Regions from separate parts of the Roseovarius sp. MMSF_3298 genome, predicted to be linked through region 2. Evidence: riboswitches for the same ligand, from Rfam matches in the RefSeq annotation. Region 2 holds a riboswitch; each other region holds the start of a gene.
What was found. Region 2 has a riboswitch for thiamine pyrophosphate ahead of RBB18_RS13065 (FAD-dependent oxidoreductase). Riboswitches for the same ligand answer to the same signal wherever they lie in the genome.

Region 1: another riboswitch for thiamine pyrophosphate. It lies ahead of thiD (bifunctional hydroxymethylpyrimidine kinase/phosphomethylpyrimidine kinase); the one in region 2 lies ahead of RBB18_RS13065 (FAD-dependent oxidoreductase).
Region 3: another riboswitch for thiamine pyrophosphate. It lies ahead of thiB (thiamine ABC transporter substrate binding subunit); the one in region 2 lies ahead of RBB18_RS13065 (FAD-dependent oxidoreductase).
Region 4: another riboswitch for thiamine pyrophosphate. It lies ahead of thiC (phosphomethylpyrimidine synthase ThiC); the one in region 2 lies ahead of RBB18_RS13065 (FAD-dependent oxidoreductase).

Annotation. Positions count from the first base shown of each region.
Region 1 is NZ_JASHIN010000003.1:20,718-24,923, forward strand. It holds gene RBB18_RS03835 (glycoside hydrolase) at 19-1,182, opposite strand; gene thiD (bifunctional hydroxymethylpyrimidine kinase/phosphomethylpyrimidine kinase) at 1,340-2,164, opposite strand; TPP riboswitch at 2,201-2,289, opposite strand; gene smpB (SsrA-binding protein SmpB) at 2,532-3,008, shown strand; gene RBB18_RS03850 (hypothetical protein) at 3,106-3,396, shown strand; gene sseA (3-mercaptopyruvate sulfurtransferase) at 3,478-4,206, shown strand, end outside.
Region 2 is NZ_JASHIN010000013.1:67,673-71,878, reverse strand. It holds gene RBB18_RS13075 (exopolysaccharide biosynthesis protein) at 62-658, opposite strand; gene RBB18_RS13070 (peptidoglycan-binding protein) at 915-1,967, opposite strand; TPP riboswitch at 2,208-2,308, shown strand; gene RBB18_RS13065 (FAD-dependent oxidoreductase) at 2,405-3,400, shown strand; gene thiS (sulfur carrier protein ThiS) at 3,384-3,581, shown strand; gene RBB18_RS13055 (thiazole synthase) at 3,585-4,206, shown strand, end outside.
Region 3 is NZ_JASHIN010000018.1:60,903-65,108, reverse strand. It holds gene RBB18_RS15850 (thiamine/thiamine pyrophosphate ABC transporter permease ThiP) at 1-1,051, opposite strand, end outside; gene thiB (thiamine ABC transporter substrate binding subunit) at 1,027-2,019, opposite strand; TPP riboswitch at 2,053-2,164, opposite strand; gene serB (phosphoserine phosphatase SerB) at 2,444-3,316, opposite strand; gene RBB18_RS15835 (phosphoserine transaminase) at 3,921-4,206, shown strand, end outside.
Region 4 is NZ_JASHIN010000002.1:327,899-332,104, reverse strand. It holds gene RBB18_RS03615 (hypothetical protein) at 1-239, opposite strand, end outside; gene RBB18_RS03610 (cytochrome c biogenesis CcdA family protein) at 304-1,056, opposite strand; gene RBB18_RS03605 (sulfurtransferase TusA family protein) at 1,161-1,388, shown strand; gene RBB18_RS03600 (phasin family protein) at 1,585-1,950, shown strand; TPP riboswitch at 2,013-2,133, shown strand; gene thiC (phosphomethylpyrimidine synthase ThiC) at 2,241-4,040, shown strand.

The sequences.
Region 1 (4,206 bases), on a different contig from region 2:
AATTCCCGTCCTGCGCGCTCAGTCGGCAGGCGCAAACGCCTCGACCGACAGGATGGTGGGCATGTGCCGCGCAATCTCGCGCCAGCTGTCGCCCTCGTCAAGGCTGGCAAAGACAGACCCCGAATTGGTCCCGAAATACAGCCCCGGCGCATCCAGCGTGTCCCCCGCCATGGCCTGCCGCAGCACGGTGAAAAAGCAGTTCTCCTGCGGCAACCCCTCGCGCAGCGCCGCCCACGTCTCGCCCCCGTCGCGCGACCGCCAGACCGCGCAGGCCGCATCGGGCGGATACCGCCCCGCCATGTCGCCATTCAGCGGCAGCGTCCAGATCGTGCGCGGGTCGCGCGGATGCACCCGGATCGGAAAGCCGAAGGTCGAGGGCAGGCCCGGCGTGATATCGTCCCACGACCGCCCGCCATCAGACGACCGCCAGACGCCGTGATGGTTCTGCTGATAAAGCAGGTCCGCATCGCCCGGCGCGCGCATGATGTTATGCACGCAATGCCCGGTCTCTCCGCCGCTCGGGGCGGCGGGATGGTCATGCGCGCCGCAGGCCTCGGTATTGGACAGCCGGTTGCGCCGCTCCCAGCTCGCCCCGCCATCCTCGGTGGCAAAGACCCCCGCGGCGGAAATCCCGATCCACTGCTTTTGAGGCGCGCCGGGGTCGAACACGATCGAGTGCAGGACAAGCCCCGCGGCCCCGGGGTTCCAGTCCTTCGCCGATGGATGCTCGGTCAGTGCATCGACCTGGCGCCATGTCCGACCGTGATCCGTGCTCTTCAGCAGGGTCGCGGGCTTCGTCCCGGCATACAGCGTCCCGTGTGCGAACCCCAGCGACCAGACCTGTTCAAAGGCGTCGTCGAACGGCAGCGGCGCGTCGGTCCAGCCGATCATCTCGGCAAAGCCCGGATCGTTCGCCGCCCAGTCGTCCATCTGCCCCCGCGTCAGGCGCTCCAGCGTCCAGGACCGGCCCCGATCCTCGGACCGCCACACGCCCGCCCCGTAAAACGCACCGCCACCCCCAGCCCAGATCGTGCCGCTGTGGGGATCGCCCGCCATGTGGTTGATGCACCAGCCGTCGCAATGCGGGCCGGTGACGTCCCAACAGTCGCGGCCCGCGTCTGCGGACAGGATAAAGGCACCCTTTGTGGTGCCGACAAGGAGGCTGACACTGGGGGAAGACATGGCAGAGGGCTCCGCTTGGTTTGGCGGAGCCTACCACGTCCCGCCGCGATTCCCGAGAGCGGGAACCGGCCGATCCCGATCCGTCAAAGACGGTCTTTTTCCCATCGGGCAAGAGGCCCCGGATCAGGTCCGGGGCAGGAAGCGGCCGATACGAAGGTCACGCCCATAACCCGGCGAAATGATGCGTCGGTCCATGCCCGGACCCGACATCCAGCGCCCCGGCCCCGGCAATCGCCCGCGCGACATAGGCCTTGGCCTCGGCCACCGCCTCGGGCAGAGGTTCTGCCCTCCCGATCCGGGCCGCCAGCGCAGCCGACAGGGTGCATCCCGTACCGTGGGTGTTCCGCGTCGCCACCCGCGTGCCCTCGAACCAATGCACACCGTCCGCATCGGCCAGCACGTCCGGGCTGTCCTCGCCCTCCAGGTGCCCACCCTTCAGCAGCACCGCGCCACAGCCCAGCGCCCGCAGCGACTGCGCCTGTTCTGCCATCGCTTCCCGCGTCGCCGCCTCGGCGCAGCCCAGCAACGCCGCCGCCTCCGGCAGGTTCGGCGTGATCACCGCCGCCTTCGGCACCAGCGCCTCGCGCAGCGCCACCACCGCGTCCTCGGCCAGGAGCGATGCGCCTCCCTTCGCCACCATCACCGGGTCCAGCACCACCGGCACGTCCGGCAAGGCGTCCGCCACCGCCCGGGCGATCTCTGCCGTGGCGATCATCCCGATCTTCACCGCGTCGATCCGCACGTCCTCGGCTACCACCCGGATCTGGTCGGCCACGAAGTCCGGCGGCACCAGATGCACGCCCTGCACGCCTTGGGTGTTCTGCGCCGTCAACGCCGTCAGCGCCGCCATCCCGTAGGCTCCGTTCGCCGAGATCGCCTTGAGATCGGCCTGCACGCCCGCACCGCCCGACGGGTCCGAGCCCGCGACCGACAGGATGTTGGCGATCCGGCCCTTGGCTGTGTTCCTTGTGTCGGGGGTCATCCGGCTCCTTTCGCGGCGTCGAAAGGCTGGGTCCGACCGGCTCCGGTCGCGCCTTCCTCCGCCAGCATGATCTGGGTCAGGTTCAAAGGGTGCATCTCAGCCCGAAGGCGCCCCTGGCTTGTGCCGAACGATAGGCGCAGTGGCCCGCCTGTCAACCGCAACCGCGCCGGCGCAACGCACGCTCCGTTGATCCGGCCACCTGCAAAAAACCGCACCGTCGCAATACCACTTGAATACCGACGTGATACCGACGTTCGGATTCGCCTTCTCGGGTCCCGTTAACCTTTCGATTCGCTTCAGGGGGTTGGAAGCCTTCGCCACAGGGGCTATCTTGCTCTCTTGCACCGCCCGGAAGGCAGAAATCGACATGGTCAAGCCCAAGATCAATCCAAACTACAAGGTCGTCGCCGAGAACCGCAAGGCGCGGCACGACTATGCCATCGAGGACGATCTGGAATGCGGCATGGTGCTCGCAGGGTCCGAGGTCAAATCCCTACGCCAGAAGACCTCCAACATCGCTGAAAGCTATGCCGCGGTCGAGGATGGCGAGCTGTGGCTGGTCAACAGCTACATCGCACCCTACGAACAGGCCGTGCCTTTCGGCCACGAGGACCGGCGCCGCCGCAAGCTCTTGGTTTCGCGCAAGGAAATGGCGCGTCTGTGGAACGAGACCCAGCGCAAGGGCATGACCCTCGTGCCGTTGGTGATGTACTTCAACGACCGCGGCATCGCCAAGATCAAGATCGGCATCGCCAAGGGCAAGAAGAACACCGACAAGCGCCAGACCGAGGCCAAGCGCGACTGGAACCGCCAGAAGCAGCGGCTTTTGCGCCACGGTATGTAGGCGTCTCGGATTACACCCTCTGCGGGTGCCGCCGCTTTTGCTATATTCTCCCTCGTTCCGGGCGCACAGCGCGGGATAGCACGGGGGAGCGGGAAGCATGGACTTACTGATCAGCCTCATTGCCGGCGCCATCGGCGGCAACATCGCCGGCGGCCTCGTGCCCCGCCTGAACGTGGGCGTTCTGATCAATTCTGGTGCCGGTGTTCTCGGCGGCGCTCTTGGCAGCCACGCCCTTGGTTTGCTGGGCTTTGGCGGCCTTGCGCAAACCGCGCCCGACAGCGTGGCGCTCGACCCCACGGCACTGACGACGCAACTGGCCGCGGGCGCACTTGGCGGCGGCGCATGCCTTCTGGCCGCTGGCCTGCTGCGCAATCTGTTGACCCGCTGACCCAGGGAACAGCACACCCCGTCCGCTTGCACTGTCCCGCGTCCCGCGCTACGTCAATGGCAATGGTTTCAGGGGGCTGTCATGGCAAACGACGATCCGAAAACACTGGTATCCACCGATTGGCTGGCGGCGCATCTCAATGATCCTGACCTGCGGGTCCTTGACGCAACCTACTTCCTGCCGGGCATCGACCGCGATGCAAAGGCGGAATACGATCAGGCGCACATCCCCGGCGCCCGGTTCTTCGATATCGACGATATTTCCGACCATCGTTCCGACCTGCCGCACATGGCGCCTCCAGTGGAAAAGTTCATGTCGCGCATGCGCCAGATGGGCGTGGGCGACGGTCACCAGGTGGTGGTCTACGACACCCATGGCCTCTTCTCGGCGGCCCGCGTGTGGTGGCTATTCCGCCTGATGGGACAATACGACGTGGCCGTCCTGGATGGTGGCCTGCCCAAGTGGCTGGCCGAGGGCCGCCCGACCGAGGACCTGCCCCCGATGATCCGGGACCGGCACATGACCGTCCGGCGCGAAGCGCACCGGGTCAAGGATGTCACACAGGTCGCTTCCGCCTCCAAGCTGGGCGACTACACCATCCTCGACGCCCGTGCGCCCGGCCGGTTCCGGGGTGACGAGCCTGAGCCGCGCGAAGGGCTGCGGGCCGGGCACATCCCCAACTCCCGCAACGTCCCCTACAGCACTTTGCTCAACGACGACGGCACGATGAAATCCCCCGACGACCTGCGCACCATCTTCGATGCCGCCGGCGCGGATCTCACGAAACCCGTCATCACAAGCTGCGGCTCC
Region 2 (4,206 bases):
CACGACACCACCTGACCCTAAAATATCTGAAGGCTGACAACCAGCAGAACGGTCGGCCACCTCACAGCAGGAACCGGACCAAAAGCCACGCGCCGACCGCATAGGGCAGCATCGCAAACAGGAACACCACGCCGTCGCGGGTCAGCATCGCCATCACCAGCAGGCAAACGCCCGTGGCCGCGATCGATCCCGAGAACGGAATGAACTCAAGAAACGGCATTGCCATCCCGCTCAGCAGGCAGATCCCCTGCGGCACCCAAAGCAGCGGGCGGTGAAACAGGAATGACAGGCGTTGGCCAGTATGGCGCTCGACCCACTCCATCATCGGTGTGATCCGCGCCATCGCATGGTCAAGCTTGTTGCCGTCTATGGTCTTACGCTTCAACCGGTCCGGCAGATAAAATTCCTTCATCCCCAGGATCAACTCGGCAGAGAAAAGCGCGATCAGCACGCCGCACACCATCGACACACCCGGTATCCCTGAAAGCGGCGTCGCCGCGATAAGCGCCGGCACGAAGATCAGGGGCAGCACCCCGGCCTGACCTGCGGCCTCCAAGATCCTGCCGACCGACACCTCGGGCTGGTCAGCCACCGAGCGAATTCGGGAAATCACGTCGGTCAAAGGATGGAATGTCTGTGACTCGGCCGGGCGCCTCATGTCGCGCGCATTCCCGACGGGTCTTGCCCGCTGACGAATCTGCCGACCGCACCACCGGGTCCGGGGCACGGTCCCGGTTCAGGAAGTCTCGCGTATTGTCTGTGATGCATCTTCGACCTTCTTGTATCGCAGATACAACGTCGATGCCTTGGATAGGTTCCCGCGAATGGCTGCCCATCCGTCGTTTTCTGCCCAGCACCCCGGCCCGCGTGACGGCTTGTGCCCAGCGCTCAGAGTCTCCGATTGATCAAGACGCTCAACGCCAGACAAACCGGCAATCGTAAAGCACGCCGAACACGCCACGCTTGCATACCCGCACGCGCTCGCCATTGCGCTCGGGCTCTGGCTTCGGCTGGCTTTGCAGATATGCCTGGTACTCGGTCTCGCTTTGCTCGCGCAGGGCGGTGATTTGCAGGTCGTCGAGATATCCGCTGGCCGGAAAGCCCTGTTCCGTCTGCCACGCAGAGATAGCCGTGCGGGTGTTCGGGCCGAACACGCCGTCAGCCCCGCCCGGATCATGCGCGACCAGACGCAACCGGTTCTGGATTTCTTGCCGTTCGCTGCGCGACAGCTCCAGCGCGGCCTCTTTCTCTTCGGTGGCGAGTGCCGAGGGAGCCACCCGCGCCGTCCCAAGGTCCTCCGGCTCCGTCGCAAGCGGTTCAGACGCCACGATGGTGATCTCGCCCACCGTCGTGGTCGAAAACGTGGCCTCATAGGTGGTTTCGGTCCCGCTTACCGAATAGGGCGCGCACTCTTCCAGAGCCACGGCGGCATCCAGAAACAGCCGCCGCTGGACTGCCGACTGCGCCTCGTCGCCCACATGCCGGGGTATTCCCACCAGCAGCCCCGCGCTGTCCAGAACGAAGCTTATGGTAACGTCTTCGTCGCTCTGGGTCTCCGAAGTGGCTTGGAAGCAGGCGGCGATCTGCTCCCGAAGCGGCGGTGCCGCCTCGGGCATGTCGTTCCCCGGCGAGGCGTCGGTCTGGGCGGAGTCTGCCTGGGGCGTCACCGGCTCTGGCAATACATCTCTCGGCGGCACTTGGGCCGTTGGTTCACGGTCCTCGCCATCCGCCGCACCGGCGGCGGGGTCGGCGCGATCCGCATCGGAGCCTGTCACGCCGCTCCCGTCACTCCCTTGCCCGTCCACCACCGGCTCATCCAGCGGCGTGGTGGTCGTCGCTGGCGGCTCCGGCAGCGGCTCGGTGCCTTGCGTCTGTCCCGTCGCGCTGCCTGCCGAAAACAGCAGCACCGCGCAGACCGAAATCACGGCCCGGCCTCGACAATTCAATGTACCGCGTGCGCCTTTCACGACATCATCCTCCATGAAACCTTTCGCAGAATAAGGCGTGCGACCGACAAAAGGTCAAGGCGGGGCGCGAAAATCAGCCAACCCGGCGGCGGCACAGTGCCACCTGCCAATGCCAACGCATCAGGCCCACCGCCTGCCGGACCTCGCCAGTTTCGGCATCACCCGTTGCAGCAGCCGCACAGCTGATCTATCAATGGGCCAACACGACGCCCCAAGCAGCACCATATGCGGGGGCCATGAATTCATCCGTCGGGGGGCCCAACAGGGCTGAGAGGTGCGCGCACCGACCCGTCGAACCTGATCCGGGCAATACCGGCGTAGGGAACGGGTAGAGGGTGCAACCAAGGCACAGGCTCATTCTTACGTTGGTACGCCCCAAGACATGGAGACGCACCAGTGAATCGGCTTTCGAAAACACCCAGCCTTTCGGGGTCCGCATGACCGCGGTGACCGTCATAGGGGCCGGTGTCGCCGGTCTCTGCGTGGCCCGCACGCTTCTCGATCGCGGCGCCGAGGTGACGCTGATAGATCGCCACGCCACACCCGGCTCGCATGCCTGCTCATGGTGGGCCGGCGGCATGCTCGCCCCCAACTGTGAAGGCGAAAGCGCCGAGGAGCCGGTCGTGCGCCTTGGGGCCGAGGCCGCCGATTGGTGGGCCGCGCAGACAGATTGCGTCCAGCGGCGCGGCTCTCTCGTGGTCTCGCCCGGGCGCGACCGCGCCGACCTTGCGCGCTTTGCCCGCCTGACGACCGGCCACCGCCCCCTTACCGGCCCCCAGATCACCGAGCTGGAACCCGACCTCGGCACCCGCTTCACACGCGGGCTTCATTTCGAGAATGAGGCGCATCTTGCCCCCCGCGCGGCACTGGACGCGCTTCGCGACAGTCTGATCGCCGACGGTGCCACCTTCCGGCAACAAGAAGCCGATCCCGACGCCCTTGCGACACAGGGCCTGACGGTTGACTGCCGCGGCTTTGCCGCGCGCGACGCCCTGCCCGATCTGCGCGGCGTGAAGGGCGAGATGCTGATCCTCTCCTGCCCCGACGTGACCCTGTCGCGTCCGATCCGCGTACTGCACCCCCGCGTGCCGATCTACATCGTGCCGCGCGGCGACGGGATGTTCATGCTGGGTGCCACGATGGTTGAGGGCCGCGCCGGGCGCCACGTCACCGCCCGCGCCATGCTGGAACTGCTCAGCACGGCCTACGCGCTAAACCCGGCCTTCGGCGAGGCCGAAGTGGTCGAGATCGGCGTCGACAGCCGCCCGGCCTTTCCCGACAACCTGCCCCGCATCCGCCGCGACGGCAACCTGATCCGCGCCAACGGGCTTTACCGCCACGGCTTCCTGCTGGCGCCCGCCCTCGCGCGCATGGTCGCGGACCTGATCCTTCACGACAAGACACCGGAGGTTTCCGATGAGATTGCAGCTTAACGGCACATCCGTGGACGCCGAGGTCGCCACCTTGGCCGACCTTCTTACGGCCCGGGGCTACGGCGAGGCCAAGGTGGCGACAGCCGTCAACGGCACGTTCGTGCCCGCGCCTTTGCGCGCCGACCACGCGCTTGCCGAGGGCGACAGCATCGAAGTGCTGGCCCCCATGCAGGGCGGCTGAGCCATGCGCAACTTTTACGGCACCACGCTTGCCAACGGCTTCATGCTGGGCACCGCGCAATACCCCTCACCCGCCATCCTGGCCGAGGCGTTCCGGCGCAGCGGTGCCAGCGTCGCCACCGTGTCCCTGCGCCGCGAAAGCGGGCAGGACCGCGCAGGCCAGGATTTCTGGAACCTGATCCGCGATCTCGGCGTGCATATCCTGCCCAACACCGCTGGCTGCCACAGCGTCAAGGAAGCCGTGACCACCGCACACATGGCGCGCGAGGTGTTCGACACGCCCTGGATCAAGCTGGAGGTCATCGGCGAGGAAGACACCCTGCAACCCGATGTGTTCGGCCTGGTCGAGGCCGCGCGCATCCTGACCGAGGACGGCTTCCAGGTTTTTCCCTACACCACCGAGGATCTCGTCGTGGCGGACCGCCTGCTCGACGCCGGTTGCGAAGTGCTGATGCCCTGGGGCTCGCCCATCGGCTCGGGTCTGGGCCTGAACAACATCTTCGGCCTGCGCGCGCTGCGGGCGCATTTCCCCGACGTGCCGCTGGTGATCGACGCAGGTCTGGGTCTGCCCTCGCAGGCAACGACCGCGATGGAGCTGGGCTATGACGCCATCCTCCTCAACACCG
Region 3 (4,206 bases), on a different contig from region 2:
CGCGTTCGGTCGCGATGGCGGTGGTCATCGGCAGCGCCATGCAGAGCAGCAGGACGGTACTGAGCGCCGCGACCCAGAGCGAGGTGAGCGCGGCGGTCCAGACCTGGCCTGGCATGTCGGCGAAGCCGGGCAGGCCGGACAGAGCGATGGCCATGAGCGGCACGAGCAGGAAGACTGCCGCGACACCTATGAACAGCGCGTCAATGCACCGTGCGGTGGTCGTTTTTCCGTCGAACCGGCGCAAGCCGCGGTCGAGACCGGAGCCGAACCCTTCGCCGCGCGCCAGCCAGAGGGCGATGCCACCGGCGAAAACCGTCAGGCCAAGCTGCACGGCGGACAGGAGCGCGGCCCGCCCAAGATCGAAGTCAAACCTGAACGCCTGGTAAATGGCGAGTTCTATCGTGGTGGCCCGCGGCCCGCCGCCGAGGGTGAGCGCGACGGCAAAGCTGGTGAGACAGATGGCGAAGATCACGGTGAAGGCGCCGGGGACAAGGCGCAGGAGCATGGGCAGTTCGATCACCCGGAACATCGACCAGCCGTCGATGCCCAGGAGGGCGGCGAGACGGAAACGCTCGGCGGGAATTTCCTGCCAGCCCTGCAGGAGAAGGCGGGTGGCCAAGGGCAGGTTGAAGAACACGTGGGCGAGGACGACGCCGTGCAACCCGTAGATCTGCACCGGGGGCAGGCCGAGCGTGCCCAGGGCCGCGCTGACCCAGCCGCCACGGCCGAAGACCTCGATCAGGCCCAGAACGGCGACGATCACCGGCAGGATGAACGGCGCGCCCAGAAGGGCGATCAGCAGGCTGCGGCCCCGGAACCGGCGGCGGGCGAGGGCGCGGGCGACGGGGATGGCCAGCAGCACGGAAAACAAGGCCGAGAGGGTGGCCTGTACCAGCGTGAAGCGCAGGGCGGCCCAGTCGGCGGCGTTGAAGCCGCGCCCGGTTTCGGCGCGCAGGGCGACGGCCAGCAGCGCCCCGAAGATGAGCGCCGCCACGAGGGCGGCGGCGCTCCATCCCGGTCTGGCGCTTAGCGGCTGAGCGCGTTCAGCCATTCATCGAGCGCGGCATCGCGGGTGGCGGCGGCTTCTTCGGCGCTGAGAAGCAGGGATTTCTCTGGTTGGATCAGGGTGTCGAATCCTTGGGGCAGGCCGTCCTCGAGCTCCTTGGCGGGGTACATCCAGTTGGTCGTCGGGATAACGGACTGGAAGTCCTGGGTCAGCATGAACGCGAGGAACTGGTCGGCCAGTTCGGGTTGGTCGGTGGAGGCCAGTTTTCCGGCCACTTCCACCTGCATGTAATGGCCCTCGTCGAAGGCGGCGGCGGTCTTGCTGTCGTCCTCTTCGGCGATCAGGTGGTATGCGGGCGATGTGGTGTAGGAGAGCACCATGTCGGCCTCGCCTTCGAGAAAGAGCCCGTAGGCTTCGGTCCAGCCCTTGGTGACGGTGACGATGTTGTCCGAAAGCCCCTCCCAGATTTGCGGGGCCTCGTCGCCATGGGCGGTCTTGACCCACATCAGCAGACCGAGACCGGGGGTGGAAGAGCGCGGATCCTGGATGACGATGGAGGTGTCGCTGTCGGCCAGAGCCTTGAAATTGCTGGGCGCGTCCATGTCCTTGTCGTGGACGAAGGCGAAATAGCCCCAGTCGTAGGGCAGGAAAACCGGGTCGTCCCAGGTGATCGGCAGATCGAGGTCCGGGGACTGGCCGTGCTCGGCGAAAAGGCCGGTGTCCTTGGCCGCGGCGATCAGGTTTGTGTCGAGGCCGAGGACGATGTCGGCATCGGTATTCTGTCCCTCCAGCCGGACGCGGGCGAGAAGGGCCGCGCCGTCCTCGACGCCGACGAGGTTGAGGTCGCAGTTGCAGTTGGCCTCGAACGCCTCTTCGATCTGCGGGCCGGGGCCCCAGTCGGCGACGAAGCTGTCATAAGTGTAGACGGTCAGTTCGGGCGTCCCGCTTGAGTCCTGCGCCATCGCGGACGTGGCGGTGAGCAGACATCCCGCAGTGAAAACAAGGCGTTTCATGGCATCCTCCCTTTCGGCAGAAGGGGCGGCGCGATGCGGGTGCATGACCTTCCCTCCGCCGGTGTCAGCCGGTTCAGGTTCAACGGGTTTGCTATGTGCATCTCAGTCGCCGTGTCTGGGCCGGTCGACACCCCGAGGTTTCAACAGGAACGTAGGGGCAAGCCGGGGAAGGGACAAGGTGAATTGGCGAATCGGAAGGTTAATGCTGCCGGAAGGCCCGAAATGACGTCGGTATCGCGTCGGTATTCGGGTGGTATGGCAACGGTGCCGGTGAAGTGGAGGGCCGGGTAAACGCGCCGCGCGGGGATGCGGCGGATGAGGAACAGGTCAGCGACTGGTGAGAGGCGGCGAGGTCCCGGGGCGAGCCCGGGACGGGGTGCGCCAGGTTTCGTCGCCGAGACGTGCGCGTGGGCTTTTGCCCACTCTACAGGATCTGGAAATCGTTGCGGTCGTAGCCTTGCAGGTAGAGCAGCGCGGTGAGGTCGCCGTGGTTGATGCGCAGATCGCATTCGGCGGCGACGGAGGGCTTGGCGTGGAGCGCGACGCCGCTGCCGGCGCGGGCGAGCATGCCGAGGTCGTTGGCCCCGTCGCCCACCGCCAGCACGTCGATGTCCGAGATGTTGAGGCGGGTGGTGATATCGGCGAGCGCCTGCACCTTGGCCTCGCGCCCGAGGATGGGGCGGGCGACGTCGCCGGTGAGCTTGCCGTTCTCGACAAGCAGCGTGTTGGCGCGGTTCTCGTCGAAGCCGAGAAGCGTGGCGATATGCGAGGTGAAGGCGGTGAAGCCGCCCGAGACGAGGGCGGTATAGGCCCCGTGGGCCTTCATCGTGGCCAGCAGGGTGGCGCCGCCGGGCATGAGGGTGATGCGGGTGTCGAGGACCTCGGTAATGACGTCTTCGGGGAGGTCTTTGAGCAGTGCGACGCGTTCCAGAAGGGCGCCTTCGAAGTCGAGCTCGCCGTTCATGGCGCGGGCGGTGATGTCTTTCACATGAGCGCCGACGCCGGCCTCGTCGGCGAGTTCGTCGATGCATTCCTGGCAGATCATGGTGCTGTCCATGTCGGCCAAAAGCATGCGCTTGCGGCGGTTTTCCGACGGTTGGACGACAAGGTCGGTGCGCAGGGTTTGCAGGTTGTCCCAGACCTCCCACTGGTTGTCGGGGAGCGCGGCCATGTCGAACTCCGCCGCCTCGTCGGGCGCGAGCCAGCGGGCGTCGAACCCGCCCCAGGCGTTGCGCAAGTTTTCGACCAGTGCCGGGTCGAGCGTGCCCGGAGGGGCGATGAGGGTTGTGGTGAACATGGGGCGTCTCCGCTTTGCGCTTGGGATGCGGCATAGCGCAGGTTGGTGCGGGGTTCTAGGTGGGGGCCGCGCGACTCCATCGCGATCTCTACTGCGTTGGTCGAGTGTCGTCAGCGTATGTCGACGGATTCGTTGGGCAGTGGACCGCTTGCGAAGTAACGCCCTAGTAAGCGGCCATATTGTTGTGTATCGCCATATACGTTGCCAACCCGCAGAGGATCAACGATAGCCCGATCACGGTCCATACAAGGATTCTCGACGACAAACTGGTCCCGGCGCGTTTCTGCACGAAGGTTATCAATTGCCCCAGAATGATCTCCACTGTGGCGTCCTCATTCAGCCGATGTTTTGATGCCCATTTAGCTTCATTGTAGTAAGCAGGCTGCGGTGCGATTCAACCATTAAGCGCAATTCGTGGGTCACTCGCGCAGTATGAAAGCCTCTCTTGACGAAGTTTCCGATGATAGCCGCCGGGGTCGCTTTCGGACCGCAAACCGCCGCGCCTTGGCGATTTTCCCTCTTGCGGGGCCGGTGCGGCCAGCGTAATCCAAAAGGTGGGACACCCCTCCCCAACGAGGGGCGCTTATCTGGAAGGATAGCAGCAATGGCTATTGAGACACCCGGCACGCGGCCGGACACGAAACCTGTCGCCGTTCCGGCGAATCCGCGTTTTTCCTCCGGCCCCTGTGCCAAACCCCCCGTTTTCGACCTGAGCAAGCTTGCCGATGCCCCGCTGGGCCGGTCGCACCGCGCCGCCGTGGGCAAGGCCAAGCTGAAGGCCGCGATTGACGGCACGCGCGAAGTGCTGGGGATTCCCGACGATTACAAGGTCGGCATCGTCCCGGCGTCAGACACAGGCGCGGTCGAGATGGCGATGTGGAGCCTTCTGG
Region 4 (4,206 bases), on a different contig from region 2:
CAGACCAGCACGTCGAACTCGGTATGGACTGCCTGGCCCTCTATGGTCGCGTCTACCTGCCAGCCGTAGCGGCCTTGAGTTTTGCGGGCCGACAGGGCGAGGTCATAGCCCGAGAGGCCCGCCTGCTCCGCGCCCTCCTTGCGGTAGAGCTCGCGGTAGCGGCGGGGATGAATGGGATCGTATCCCGGAATGTAGAACACCCGGCGACGGGTGACGGGGGCGTGGGTGGGGCTGCTCATGCCAGACCTGTCTTGGCCTCTTCTTTGCAAGAGCGTAGCCCATTATTGGGGCGAGAGTAAGACTTTAGCCGACCAGCGCGAGGGCCGGGAACATCTCGAGCAGCCAGTAGGAGAAGGCGGCGAAGCCACCCGTCAGCATCAGCAGGCCGATGGTCCAGAGGAGCAGGCCCATGATCCGCTCGATCTGGTCCATGTGGCGTTTCATCCAGTTCATCAGCCCGGTCAGGCGCGGCAGGAACGCGGCGACCAGAAGGAAGGGGATGCCGAGCCCCGCGGCATAGACCGCGAGCAGCAGCGTCCCGCGCGTGACGGAGGCTTCGGACGCCGCCAGAGACAGGATCGCGCCCAGCTGCGGCCCGATGCAGGGCGTCCAGCCGAAGGCGAAGGCGAGGCCGAGGATATAGGCCCCGAACGTGGTGCCGCCCTTGTCGCCCACGTCGAGGCGCGCCTCGCGGTCCATGATGCCGATGCGGAAGATGCCGAGGAAATGCAGGCCGAAGATCATGACGATGAGGCCGGCGGCGGTGTTGAAGTAATCCTGGTATTGCAGAAAGGCGCGGCCAAAGGTCGAGGCCGCAAAACCGAGGAACAGGAAAACGGTCGACAGGCCCAGCACGAAGAAAAGCGCGGGCAGGATCGCCTTATTGCGCGTGCGGCGCTCGGACTGGAGGTCGGTCACGGTGACGCCGCTCATGTAGGCCAGGTAGGGCGGCACTATGGGCAGCACGCAGGGGCTGAGAAACGAGAAAACGCCGGCCACGAGCGCGATGGCCATGGCGGGGATCAGGGTGGCGTCTATGAGATCGATTCCGAACATGCCTTTCGTCTAGTGCAAAACGCGGAGGGCGTCACGCGGCGCGGCGTCACAGCGCGGTCACATCTCGGTGGACAGGCTGTAACGGTTGGACTACCTCCGGTCGCATGAGCGAACCTGAGACCATCGACGCCGTGGGGCTCTTGTGCCCCCTGCCCGTGCTGAAGCTGCGCAAACGGATGAAGCCGCTGGCCAGTGGTGATGTGATCGTGCTGCGGGCGGATGACCCGGCGGCGGTGATCGACGTGCCGCATTTCTGTGCCGAGGCGGGGCACGAACTGATCGAGACGGTCGAGGACGGGGTGGTGACGCTTTACCGGGTGCGCAAGGGCTGAGGCGCACGGGGGTGCGACAACGGCGCGAGGGACAGCAGGCCGGTTGCGCTGTACCTCGGATGAGCCACGTCATATAATTATTACCGTCCCGAATGGCGCAAGGCGCGTGTTTCGGTGTGTTGTGCCAGATCGGAAGACGTTCCCGCAAAGACCGCCCCGCCGCGGGCTTTGCCGAAGCTCGTAAGGAGTGGCGCAGATGGCCAGATCTACGAAGAAAACAACCGAAACCCCGGACACGACTTACCAGGCCAATGCCGGCATGGTGGCCGCGATGGCGGCGTTCAGCCCGGTGGCGATGACAGCATGGTTCGACATGGTTCAGGAAAGCATGCGCTTCATGTCCGAACGGCTGGAGAAGGATCTGGAGGCGCAACGCGCGATGCTGGCCTGCAAGACGCCGCAGGAGCTGATGCAGGTTCAAAGCGATTTCATGAAGAAGGCGTTCACGGACTATACCGAAGAAACGCGGCGGATGATGGAGATGATGGGCGTTGCGATGAAGGTGGATATCAAGGACACCGCCCCGACGACCCGGCGCAATTACGACGATGTGCCGGTCTGATCCGCACCGCCCGAGACTTTTCCCGATTGGCCGTTGAAATGACGGCGGCGCTTCGCTAGCCTGCGCTTACGCAGGGGGGTCCCGCCCAGGGGACTGAGAGGCTGACAGGGCATATGCCCGGTGACGCGACCCTTTGAACCTGACCCAGTTGACACTGGCGTAGGAAGCTAGGATCGCATTCCCGGACGTCCGGGCACTGTTTTCCGAAGACGGGGCGCATCGCCCCCGCGTTTCCCTCAAGCCACGCCTCATCTGGTGTCTTTTCGAGTAACCGCTTGAGGAGCGCCAAAATGAACGTACCCAATCCCAAGATCACCACGGGCGAGCTGCCCGCGTCACGCAAGATCTACGTGAAAGGCACGCAACACCCCGATATCCGCGTGCCGATGCGCGAGATTTCCGTGCATCCCACGTCCGGCGAAGAGCCCCTGCCCGTCTATGACAGTTCAGGAGCCTATACCGACCCGAACGTGTTGACCGATATCCGCGAGGGCCTGCCCCGCCTGCGCCGCGAGTGGATCGAGGCGCGCGGCGATGTCGAGGAATACGAGGGCCGTCATGTAAAGCCCGAGGATAACGGTTTCGTCGAAGGCGACCGCCTGACGCCGGAATTTCCCAATATCGCCGCACCGATGCGGGCGAAAGATGGCAAGGCGGTCACGCAGCTGGCCTATGCGCGGGCGGGCGTGGTGACGCCGGAGATGGAGTTCATCGCTATTCGCGAGAACCAGATGCGCGAGGCCGTGGCCGAGGCGCGCGACGGCAATGACTGGGGCGCCAATATTCCCGACTACGTGACGCCGGAATTCGTGCGCGACGAGGTGGCGGCGGGCCGGGCGATCATCCCGGCCAACATCAACCACCCCGAATCCGAGCCGATGATCATCGGGCGCAATTTCCTGGTGAAGATCAACGCCAACATGGGCACCTCCGCCGTGACCTCCTCGATGGAAGAGGAAGTGGACAAGCTGGTCTGGGCGATCCGCTGGGGCGCGGACACGGTCATGGACCTTTCCACGGGGCGCAACATCCACAACACGCGCGAATGGATCATCCGCAATTCCCCCGTGCCGATCGGGACCGTGCCGATTTACCAGGCGCTGGAGAAGGTGAACGGCATCGCCGAGGACCTGACCTGGGAGGTGTTCCGCGACACATTGATCGAACAGGCGGAACAGGGCGTGGATTATTTCACCATCCACGCCGGCGTGCGCCTGCACATGGTGCCGATGACGGTGGACCGGGTGACAGGCATCGTGTCGCGCGGCGGGTCGATCATGGCCAAGTGGTGCCTGCATCATCACCGCGAGTCGTTCCTGTATGAGCATTTCGAGGAGATCTGCGACATTTGCCGGGCCTATGACGTGTCGTTCAGCCTTGGTGACGGGCTGCGGCCCGGGTCCATCGCGGATGCCAATGACGCGGCGCAGTTCGCCGAGCTGGAGACGCTGGGGGAACTGACCAAGATCGCCTGGGCCAAGGATTGCCAGGTGATGATCGAGGGGCCGGGCCACGTGGCCATGCACAAGATCAAGGAGAACATGGACAAGCAATTGGAGTGCTGCCACGAGGCGCCGTTCTATACGCTTGGACCGCTGACCACGGATATCGCGCCGGGGTATGACCATATCACCAGCGGGATCGGGGCGGCGATGATCGGGTGGTTCGGCTGCGCGATGCTGTGCTACGTGACGCCCAAGGAGCACCTGGGCCTGCCCGACCGGGACGACGTGAAAACAGGGGTGATCACCTACAAGATCGCGGCCCATGCCGCCGACCTGGCCAAGGGCCTGCCCGGCGCGCAGCGGCGCGACGATGCGCTGAGCCGCGCGCGGTTCGAGTTCCGCTGGGAAGATCAGTTCAACCTGTCGCTGGACCCGGAAACCGCGCGGGAGTTCCACGACCAGACCTTGCCCAAGGAAGCGCACAAGGTGGCGCATTTCTGTTCGATGTGCGGGCCGAAATTCTGCTCGATGCGGATCAGCCACGACATCCGCGCCGAGGCGCAGAAGGAAGGGATGGAAAAGATGGCCGCCAAGTTCCGCGAAGGCGGGGATTTGTACGTGCCGGTGGATGAGGCGGAGGAGTGAGCGCCGGGATCTGCCGGCGCGCATCCCGGACCTGATCCGGGATCTCTACGGTTCGAGGTCCCGGGTCAAGCCCGGGACAGCGTGTGCAAAGTCGCGTGATCGCTACTGGATGCGTGAGAATGAAACCAAAAACGCCGGGGTCCTGCCCCGGCGTTTCATGTTTCTG